DNA from 3 places in the Kluyvera sp. NPDC087067 genome. Region 1 is predicted to be linked to each of the others. Evidence: riboswitches for the same ligand, from Rfam matches in the RefSeq annotation. Region 1 holds a riboswitch; each other region holds the start of a gene.
The links. Region 1 has a riboswitch for thiamine pyrophosphate ahead of thiM (hydroxyethylthiazole kinase). Riboswitches for the same ligand answer to the same signal wherever they lie in the genome.

Region 2: linked by a shared signal. The riboswitch ahead of thiB (thiamine ABC transporter substrate binding subunit) and the one ahead of thiM (hydroxyethylthiazole kinase) in region 1 are both predicted to bind thiamine pyrophosphate.
Region 3: linked by a shared signal. The riboswitch ahead of thiC (phosphomethylpyrimidine synthase ThiC) and the one ahead of thiM (hydroxyethylthiazole kinase) in region 1 are both predicted to bind thiamine pyrophosphate.

What each region holds. Positions count from the first base shown of each region.
Region 1 covers NZ_JBIUZS010000003.1:228,464-231,741, forward strand. The annotation lists gene ACIPDS_RS09825 (hypothetical protein) at 239-871, opposite strand; TPP riboswitch at 1,056-1,152, shown strand; gene thiM (hydroxyethylthiazole kinase) at 1,186-1,971, shown strand; gene thiD (bifunctional hydroxymethylpyrimidine kinase/phosphomethylpyrimidine kinase) at 1,968-2,768, shown strand; gene fbaB (class I fructose-bisphosphate aldolase) at 2,914-3,278, shown strand, end outside.
Region 2 covers NZ_JBIUZS010000007.1:202,444-205,721, forward strand. The annotation lists gene thiP (thiamine/thiamine pyrophosphate ABC transporter permease ThiP) at 1-636, opposite strand, end outside; gene thiB (thiamine ABC transporter substrate binding subunit) at 612-1,595, opposite strand; TPP riboswitch at 1,625-1,724, opposite strand; gene sgrR (HTH-type transcriptional regulator SgrR) at 1,760-3,278, opposite strand, start outside.
Region 3 covers NZ_JBIUZS010000013.1:28,014-31,291, forward strand. The annotation lists gene thiC (phosphomethylpyrimidine synthase ThiC) at 1-1,765, opposite strand, end outside; TPP riboswitch at 1,849-1,958, opposite strand; gene rsd (sigma D regulator) at 2,012-2,497, opposite strand; gene nudC (NAD(+) diphosphatase) at 2,595-3,278, shown strand, end outside.

The sequences.
Region 1 (3,278 bases):
TGGTGTACTTCATCTATTCAGCTATGGAGGCTGTTTTGAAAAAGATTCTTGCATTACCTCTTATGTTCTTTTCCTTCTCATCCTTCTCTGAAGGAGTCCCGTCTACAGATGTACAACCATTAGGAGATATTCCGCGCTGTTCATTTCTCGATAAGGTTGAGAGACTAGGGCTTGAAGGGACTATCAAGCATTAACTCAGCGAACAGCGACAACGAAAACTGAAAACATAAGAGTCGGGCTAATCCCGGCTTTTTTTATTAACTTTGCTGAAGTCAAAAAAATCATCAAATTTAATAATATCTATCCCGGCGATAGCGTTATTAACGCCTTTCATCCGTTCACCATGTTCATCATAAAAACTACGAATTGTCGCGAATTCCTCTGCTGTTATCTGCTCTTTAAGCAAGGCCTGAGTTATGAGGTTTACTAATTTCGATATAGCTATTTGCGTTTCACCAGCAGAGTGTAGAAGAGCGTTGAATGGTTCCCAAGCTGGTTGTTTAATGGCAACGTTATAGTGGCTAACTTTGACGAAACAGCTACCAATACGAAAGGTGTTTTCCGCCATGTCTCTCAACGAACCTTGAATTTGATAGTAGCTTTCTTGATCTACTTTTTGACCAGTCTTTGCGAGCGTGTCGATAAAAGTCATTATGCGTGTAAGGTCAAAACGCATACGATTATAACGGCCCCTCGTAGCATCAATCTCATCTTTAAGCGCTATTGCAGAGGCGAAAGCTTGCTCCATTTTCTTGTTTTTCACCATCTCCTGAAGTTTAACCCCGCCGAAGATGACACCACCAAGCAAGCTTAAACCTGTTACAGCATTCGAAGCGATAGAGATAACGTTATCCCATGCTTGTAAATCCATCAGGACCTCTTTTTGTGCGATAGTTGGCGGCTTATGAGTATTCTACATGGTACACATTTTGTCACCCAACCTGTCACACATAGCCCAAAAGGGCCGCGTTTGTCGTTTACAAGACTTCCCGCTGGCATTAATATCCTGATCAGGGATTAATGAGGAGCATTAATCGCAATCTTTTGATTTTGTAGTAAATGACTCGGGGTGCCCTTCCTTGTGAAGGCTGAGAAATACCCGTACCACCTGATCTGGATAATGCCAGCGTAGGGAAGTCAGAGGCCGACGGGTCTTGCTTCTTCGCGTTATGGCAGGAGCAAACCATGCAACCCGACCTGCTAAACCCGGCGCAGCGTATGCGCACCGTACATCTCCTCAATCAACATGCCCCGCTTGTTCACTGTATGACTAACGACGTCGTACAGACCTTCACGGCTAACGTTTTGCTGGCCCTTGGCGCATCGCCTGCGATGGTTATCGACGCTGGCGAGGCCGCGCAGTTTTCTGCTATTGCCAATGCGCTGTTAATTAACGTGGGCACGCTAACCGTGCCGCGCGCGCAGGCGATGCGGGCAGCGGTGGAGAGCGCTAACCGTGCGGATACGCCATGGACGCTTGACCCGGTTGCCGTGGGCGCCTTAACGCTGCGCCATGAATTCTGCCGCGACTTACTGGCGCTTCACCCGGCAGCCATTCGTGGCAATGCCTCTGAGATTATGGCGCTGGCGGGCGTCAGCGCCGGTGGACGCGGTGTCGATACAACCGATACCGCCGCAGAAGCTCTTCCGGTGGCGGAATTGCTGGCGCGGGAGAGCGGGGCGATTGTGGCGGTCACCGGTGAGGTGGATTACATCACCGACGGACAACGCACGCTGGCGCTAGAGGGCGGCGATCCGCTGATGACACGCGTGGTCGGCACCGGCTGTGCGTTGTCAGCCGTTGTAGCGGCAAGCTGTGCCTTGCCGGGCGATCGTCTGGAGCATGTCGCCGCGGCCTGTGCGCTGATGAAATTGGCCGGGCAACGGGCCGCCTGCGGTCACGGGCCGGGAAGTTTTGTTCCTGCGTTCCTGGATGCGTTGTACGCGATGAAAGCGGAGGTGAACGTATGAAACGTATCAACGCATTGACCATCGCCGGAACCGACCCAAGCGGCGGGGCGGGCATTCAGGCCGACCTGAAAACCTTCTCTGCGCTGGGCGCCTATGGCTGTTCGGTGGTAACCGCGCTGGTCGCGCAAAACACGCGCGGCGTGCAGTCAGTTTATCGCATAGAGCCTGATTTTGTTGCCGCCCAACTGGATTCGGTATTTAGCGATGTGCGTATTGATACCACCAAAATCGGTATGCTGGCGGAGACTGATATTGTTGAAGCGGTGGCTGAACGCCTTAAGCGCTATCGTATTCAAAACGTGGTGCTGGACACGGTGATGCTGGCAAAAAGCGGCGACCCGCTACTCTCATCGGCGGCGGTGGAGACGCTGCGGCAACAGCTATTGCCGCACGTGTCATTGATTACGCCTAATCTGCCGGAAGCCGCGGCGCTGCTGGATACGTCACACGCGCGCAATGAACGTGAAATGCTACAGCAGGGGCGAGCGCTGCGGGCGCTGGGCTGTGAAGCGGTGTTAATGAAGGGCGGTCACCTCGACGATAGCGAAAGCCCGGACTGGCTGTTTACCGCTGAGGGTGAAATTCGCTTCACCGCGCCGCGTGTCGCCACCAAAAATACCCACGGCACGGGCTGTACGCTTTCGGCGGCGCTGGCGGCCTTAAGACCACGGTATCAGAGTTGGCAGGAGACCGTACCGGTCGCCAAAGACTGGCTTTCCAGAGCGCTGGCTCAGGCCGACTCGCTGGAGGTTGGGGAAGGTATTGGCCCGGTACATCATTTCCATGAATGGTGGTAACTGGCACGGATGCGTGCCAGTTGGCTGCGCTTAAAATCAGCCAAAAGTTGGACATTCAGTGTCCCCGGTACCAGGCTTATCCTGCTCAAAAAAGTTGAGCAGGATAACCAGCCGACATGATATCGGCACTTACGGGAGCCTCACTATGACTGATATTGCGCAGTTGCTTGGCAAAGACGCCGACAGCCTTTTACAGCATCGTTGTATGACCATTCCGGCCGACCAACTCTACTTACCCGGCCATGATTACGTTGACCGGGTGATGGTGGATAACAACCGTCCACCTGCCGTGTTACGAAATATGCAGACGCTTTATAACCACGGGCGTTTAGGCGGTACCGGTTACTTGTCTATTTTACCGGTGGATCAGGGCGTCGAGCATTCCGCAGGGGCGTCGTTTGCGGCAAACCCGCTCTATTTTGATCCTAAGAACATTGTCGAACTGGCGATTGAAGCGGGCTGTAACTGCGTTGCCTCGACCTACGGCGTGCTGGCCTCGGTTTCACGCCG
Region 2 (3,278 bases), on a different contig from region 1:
GGCGAAGCTGGCGAAACAAAGCATAAAGATAAGCGTCGCGATGGGTAATATTTGTCGCCGCAGCCATGGCCATTCCACCAGACGAAAGAACGGATAGCCGCGCATGCCAAGCTGCGCGGCAAGCTGGCGCTGTTCGCCGGGAACTTGTTCCAGCGCCTGTAGCAGCAGACGGGTTGCCATCGGCATATTAAAGAACACGTGCGCCAGCAGGATCCCTTGCAGGCCGTAGGGGGAGAAATGCCACTGCCAGCCAAACCAGGCGCAAAGCTGCGCCAGCCAGCCCTGACGACCGTAAACGCTCAGAATACCGAACACGGCGACCAGCACCGGCAAAATGAGCGTCATGGCGCACAGTCGTAGCAACAGCTGCCGGCCGGGGAAGCGTCGGCGATAGAGCGCGCGGGCAAGGAAAATTGCAGGAATGACGGACAACAATGCCGAAAGAAACGCCTGCCAGAAGGAGAAGCGCACCACGTGCCACAGGTAGCTGTCGGCAAGCAGCGTCGACCATGAGGCTTCCGGGGCGTTAAACCACAGCGACAAAAATGCCGCCAGAGCGACGGCCACCATCAGCGTGGTGGCCGCAAGCCCGGGATAGAGCCAGTGGGGAATTAGCGGCTGGCGGCGCGGAGCCATGCGTTAATCCAGTTTTGACGTTCGGTCGCTACCTGCTGCGGCGTAAATTGCAGGGCAGTTTGCGGTTTCACCAGGGTGTTAAAGCCTTCTGGCAGCGCAACTTGCGTCACCGGATACATCCAGTTGCCGGTTGGGATCGCCTTCTGGAAGGCAGGAGAAACCATAAAGTTCAGGAATTGATCCGCCAGTTTCTGCTGCTTACTGGCTGCGGTTTTTGCCGCCACTTCCACCTGCAGATAATGGCCTTCCGTAAAGGCCGCCGCGGCGTAGTTATCTTTCTTCTCTTCGATAATGTGGTAGGCCGGCGAGGTGGTGTAGCTTAGCACCAGATCGCTTTCCCCCTTCAGGAACAGGCCGTAGGCTTCGCTCCAGCCTTTGGTCACGGTGACGGTTTTAGCCGCCAGTTTCTGCCAGGCTTCTGGCGCTTTATCGCCATAGATTTTCTGCATCCACAGCAGCAGGCCTAAACCCGGCGTACTGGTGCGGGGATCCTGATAGATAACGCGCCATTTCTGGTCGCTTTCCACCAGTTCTTTCAGGCTTTTTGGCGGATTCTTGAGTTTGTTTTTATCGTAGACGAAAGCGAAGTAGCCGTAGTCGAATGGAACGAAGGTGTCGTTATTCCAGCCACCCGGAATGCTGACGGCGGTTGTGGGCACATTGCTTTTGGCAAACAGTTTGGTATCGGTTGCTGCCTGCAGGAGGTTGTTATCCAGCCCCAATACCACGTCGGCTTTACTGTTTTTGCCTTCCATACGCAGACGGTTTAACAGCGATACACCGTCTTCCAGCGCCACAAATTTCAGCTCGCACTGACAGTCGGCTTCAAACGCTTTCTTGACCGCAGGCCCAGGTCCCCAATCAGCGGCGAAAGAATCGTAGGTGTAGACCGTGAGGACGGGTTTAGCGAATGCTGGCACGGCAATGAGCGCCAGCAAGGGGAGTAATTTTTTAAGCACTTTGCACCTTTATTCATGGTGGCAAAGGATTTTGAGTCAGCCTCAAATCCCTTCGCCGGGATTATCCGGATCAGGTTCGACGGGTATATCTCAGCGTGCGCACTCGGCGCAGCACCCCGTTGAGAACGCCACATTGTAATGATTACGTGAATAAATCAAAAGCCTTATGAATCCGGCGGCGCAAACCATGCGGATTTAAAGTCGAACCAGCCTAAAGTATTCATTCGCACGCCGCGCATACTGCGCTGACCTTGTAGCATCAGCCAGTGGTGAATGAGCGGCACCACGCACTGATTCGCTAAAAGCTGCTGGCACCAGTCGGCCTGCGGGAGGTCGTCGGCGCGCCAGCGCTCGGCATCCTGTTCCCAGTCGAGAGGAATACAGTGGCGGATAAGCGGCACTTCATACAAAAAGGCAAACAGCGAAAAATCCAGCGGCAGCGTAAAGTTGGCGCTATTAAGCCAGATATCGCTGACCACCTCGCCCTGATGCCACTCCTCATACTCCACTTCCCGGATATTTAATTTCACCTGATGCGCTGCCAGCAGGGATTCCATAATGAGGCCAATCGTCCGATGCTCTACGTGTTCGCGGTAATAGGTCAGCGTTACCGATTCTAATCCTGCCGGTTTTTCACAGGCGCGGCTGCGGGCATGGTGCCAGCGCGGCAGCAGGCCGTAAGCCGGGAACCAATGGCTTTGGTGTTGCTCGCCCGCGTGGTACAGAAGATTGTTAGGATGGAAGATGTGGCTCAGCCACTGGCGTACCGCCGGATTGTTGCCAAGCGGGCTGCGGGCGTCGAACAGTAAATAGTAGCAACCTTCTTCAAGGCGGCTTTCGACCGCTTTTTCGCTCTGGGTGGTGCCCTCCAGCGTCAAACCACCGTTGGGTTCCTCGCTGATTTCCGGCAATACCCAAACGTTCACCTCGTCAATGAGCGCCCGGAAACCAAAGTAGTCGTCAAAGGCGAGGATCTTCAGCTGATTTTGGTTGTTACGCGCCACCGCATACGGGCCGGTGCCGACCGGCATACGCGAAAAGTCGGGCAGCGACTGCCACTCGCGCGGCAGGATCATCGCAGAAACCTGGCCTAACAGCAGCGGCAGCCAGCGATCGGGCTGCGCAAGATGGACATCCAGCGTCCAGGCGGTAGGGGAGTCGATGCGCGAAATATTAGAAAACAGCGGGAGCGTCATGCTGCGGTGCAGTGAGGTGATGACGTCTTCCATTTCCAATTCACGCCCGTGATGGAAATGAATGCCGGGGCGCAGGTAAAAACGCCAGTGTAATGGGGAAATTGCCTGCCAATGGTGCGCAATATCGGCTTCCAGTTCCCCATTTTCCTCATTTACCCGCGTTAATGCGCTGAATATTTGTCGGGCGATGTGGGTTTCAGAGCGGCGCAGAGCGGTTCCTGGCAGTAAATTGTGCATCGGACGGTAATAAAGCACGCGCAAAATATGCCGCCCTTGACGGAAACTGCGGCCTAGATGCGACACCAGCATCTGGCGCACCGCGGCCTTATCGCCCACTAATTGCACCAGCTGATCGATCCTGTCTTGCTCCAGCAGATCCTCCGCCCGTTGTTGCTGCAACGCAAGACCGGTATAGAGGAAGGTGAGCTTGGATCGCTTGCCGCGCCCGACTTCCGCCTCCCAGGTCAGCCACCCGCGCGCCTCCATG
Region 3 (3,278 bases), on a different contig from region 1:
ATTTTGGCCCGCACATTGAGCAGAAGTGGGCCACTTTGCCGGATTCCTGCGGCAGGGTTTCATCGTGGTAGGCGCGAGCGGTGAAGGGATCAAGCGCCAGGTTGAACTGGTCTTCCCAGCGGAATTCGAAGCGCGCTTTTGACATGGCGTTGTCGCGGATCTGCGCGCCTGGATGGCCTTTGGCTAAATCGGCGGCATGAGCGGCAATCTTGTAGGTAATCAGCCCTTGCTTCACATCGTCTTTGTTTGGCAGGCCGAGGTGCTCTTTTGGGGTGACGTAGCACAGCATCGCACAGCCAAACCAGCCAATCATTGCGGCGCCAATCCCGGAGGTGAAGTGGTCATAGCCCGGCGCAATATCGGTGGTCAACGGCCCTAAGGTGTAGAACGGCGCTTCATGACAGTGCTCCAGCTCCTCGGTCATGTTGCGCTTAATCATCTGCATCGGCACGTGGCCCGGGCCTTCAATCATCACCTGCACATCGTACTCCCAGGCGATTTTGGTGAGTTCACCTAGCGTATGCAGCTCGGAGAATTGCGCTTCGTCGTTGGCATCCTGAATGGAACCCGGACGCAGACCATCGCCCAGCGACAGGGAAACGTCATAAGCGGCGCAAATTTCACAGATTTCGCGGAAGTGCTCAAACAGGAAGTTTTCTTTGTGATGAGAGAGGCACCATTTCGCCATAATCGAGCCGCCGCGTGAAACAATGCCGGTCAGACGTTTCGCGGTCATCGGCACGTAGCGCAGCAGTACGCCTGCGTGAATGGTGAAATAGTCCACGCCCTGTTCGGCCTGCTCCAGCAGCGTATCGCGGAACGCTTCCCAGGTCAGATCTTCGGCGATCCCGTTGACCTTCTCCAGCGCCTGGTAGATCGGCACCGTACCGATTGGCACCGGGCTGTTACGCAGGATCCATTCGCGGGTTTCGTGAATGTAGCGTCCGGTGGACAAATCCATCACCGTATCTGCGCCCCAACGCGTCGACCACACCAGTTTTTCCACTTCTTCTTCGATGGAGGAGGTGACCGCCGAGTTGCCGATATTCGCGTTAACTTTGACGAGGAAATTACGCCCGATAATCATCGGTTCTGATTCCGGGTGATTGATATTGGCAGGAATGATGGCGCGTCCGGCGGCCACTTCATCGCGCACGAATTCCGGGGTGATATTTTCAGGCAGGCTGGCACCAAAGCTCATTCCCGGGTGCTGGTGGCGTAAAACTTCGCTGCGGATACGCTCGCGGCCCATGTTTTCGCGGATGGCGATAAACTCCATTTCCGGGGTGACGATCCCCTGGCGCGCGTAGTGTAGCTGGGTGACGCAGCGCCCAGCTTTGGCCCGTTTTGGCGTGAGTAACCCGGTAAAACGCAGCTCATCAAGTCCGTCATCGGCCAGACGTTCTTTGGTATAGGCTGAGCTACGGTCGTCTAACTCTTCGCTATCGTCGCGCGCAACAATCCACGGCTGGCGCAGCTTTGCCAGACCCTGCTGGACGTTAATCGCCACCTGCGGGTCGCCGTATGGGCCGGAGGTATCATAGACCGGCACAGCTTCATTTTCTTCATACTGCGGGGTCTCTTTCGAGCCGCCAATCAGCGTGGGGCTAAGCTGGATTTCACGCATCGGAATACGGATATCCGGCCGTGAACCGGTAATGTAAATGCGTTTTGAGTTAGGGAAGGCGGTTCCTTCCAGGGTATCGATAAAGTGTTGGGCCTGGGCGCGCTGTTCGCGGCGGGATGGTTTAGTAGTGGCAGACATAGCTCATTCCAGAAAAAAGTAAGGATATGGCTTGTCAGACGACGGATGAAGCAAGAGGGAAGATCGCCCATGGGCGATGCAACTGAAGATTAACTCTTGTTCCCTTCGCAGGTCTTAACCTGATCAGGTTCCGCGGATCCCGAATTAACGGTCTCAGCCCGTGCTTACACACTGGGCACTCCGACAAGAAGCGACCTCTGATTATCAGAGGTAATGATTGTAAACTACGCGTTAATACATTAAATCTCAAGCCGGGCGTTTGAATTCGCCTTCGTTAAGCGTCTTAAAGGCCAGCATGATTAACTGATCTTCCAGCCGGAAACGGGCCTCTAACGCTTCACCAATATCAGAAAGCGCCTGCTGAAATTGAGAAACGTTGTCCTGGTCAATGGCGTTTTCCAGCGTCGAATCGTAGAAATCCATAATCAGTTGGGTATTTGCGTCCAGCTGTGGCCAGATTTTGGTGGCGTTTAAAAGCGGACTCTCGCCTTCCATTTTATGGATAATGCGTTCATAAATACTGAAATGACCGGCAGACAGATAGTCGACCAGCCGCTGGCAAAAGTTATCGAGCGCTTTTTCATTAAGCCGCATAAACGATTCTTTGCCAGGCTTAAGGCCAACCAAATCGTAGTACGCCACGAGCAGGTGCTTACGAATATTCAGCCAGCGGTCGACCAGTTTGTGGTGTCCATGAATACGCTCTTTTAGACTTTCTAACTGGTTTAACATAAGTTGACCCCGCATCGGTAAGATTAAATTCTGCTCACGTCATTATGTAATCATAATGTTAACAACATGCCTGTGAAGCAAAGGTTGCGCAAGAGATATGGATCGTATAATTGAAAAATGGGATCGCGGTTGGTGGATAGTCAGCCACGAACAAAAATTATGGCTGCCTGGTGGAGAAATACCCTGCGGCGAAGCGGTTAATTTCGATCTTGTGGGGCAGCGCGCGCTGCACATTGGTGAATGGGACAATCTGCCGGTGTGGCTGGTACAGCAACAACGTCGCCACGACATGGGGTCGGTGCGTCAGGTTCTCGACCAGGATGTCGGTCTGTTCCAGCTTGCCGGGCGTGGTGTACAGCTAACCGAGTTCTACCGTTCGCACAAATTCTGCGGTTACTGCGGCCACACCATGCATCCGAGCAAAACCGAATGGGCGATGCTCTGTAGCCACTGCCGCGAACGCTACTATCCGCAAATCGCGCCCTGCATTATTGTCGCCATTCGTCGTGATGATTCGATTCTGCTTGCGCAGCACGTTCGCCATCGTAACGGCGTACATACTGTGCTCGCGGGCTTTGTTGAGGTAGGCGAAACGCTGGAGCAGGCGGTGGCGCGCGAGGTGATGGAAGAGAGCGGTATCAAGGTGAAGAATCTGCGCTACGTGACCTCACAGCCGTGGCCGTTCCCGCAGTCGCTGATGACCGCCTATATGGCCGAGTATGACAGCGGCGATATCGTCATTGACCCGAAAGAGCTGCTCAACGCGAACTGGTATCGCTAC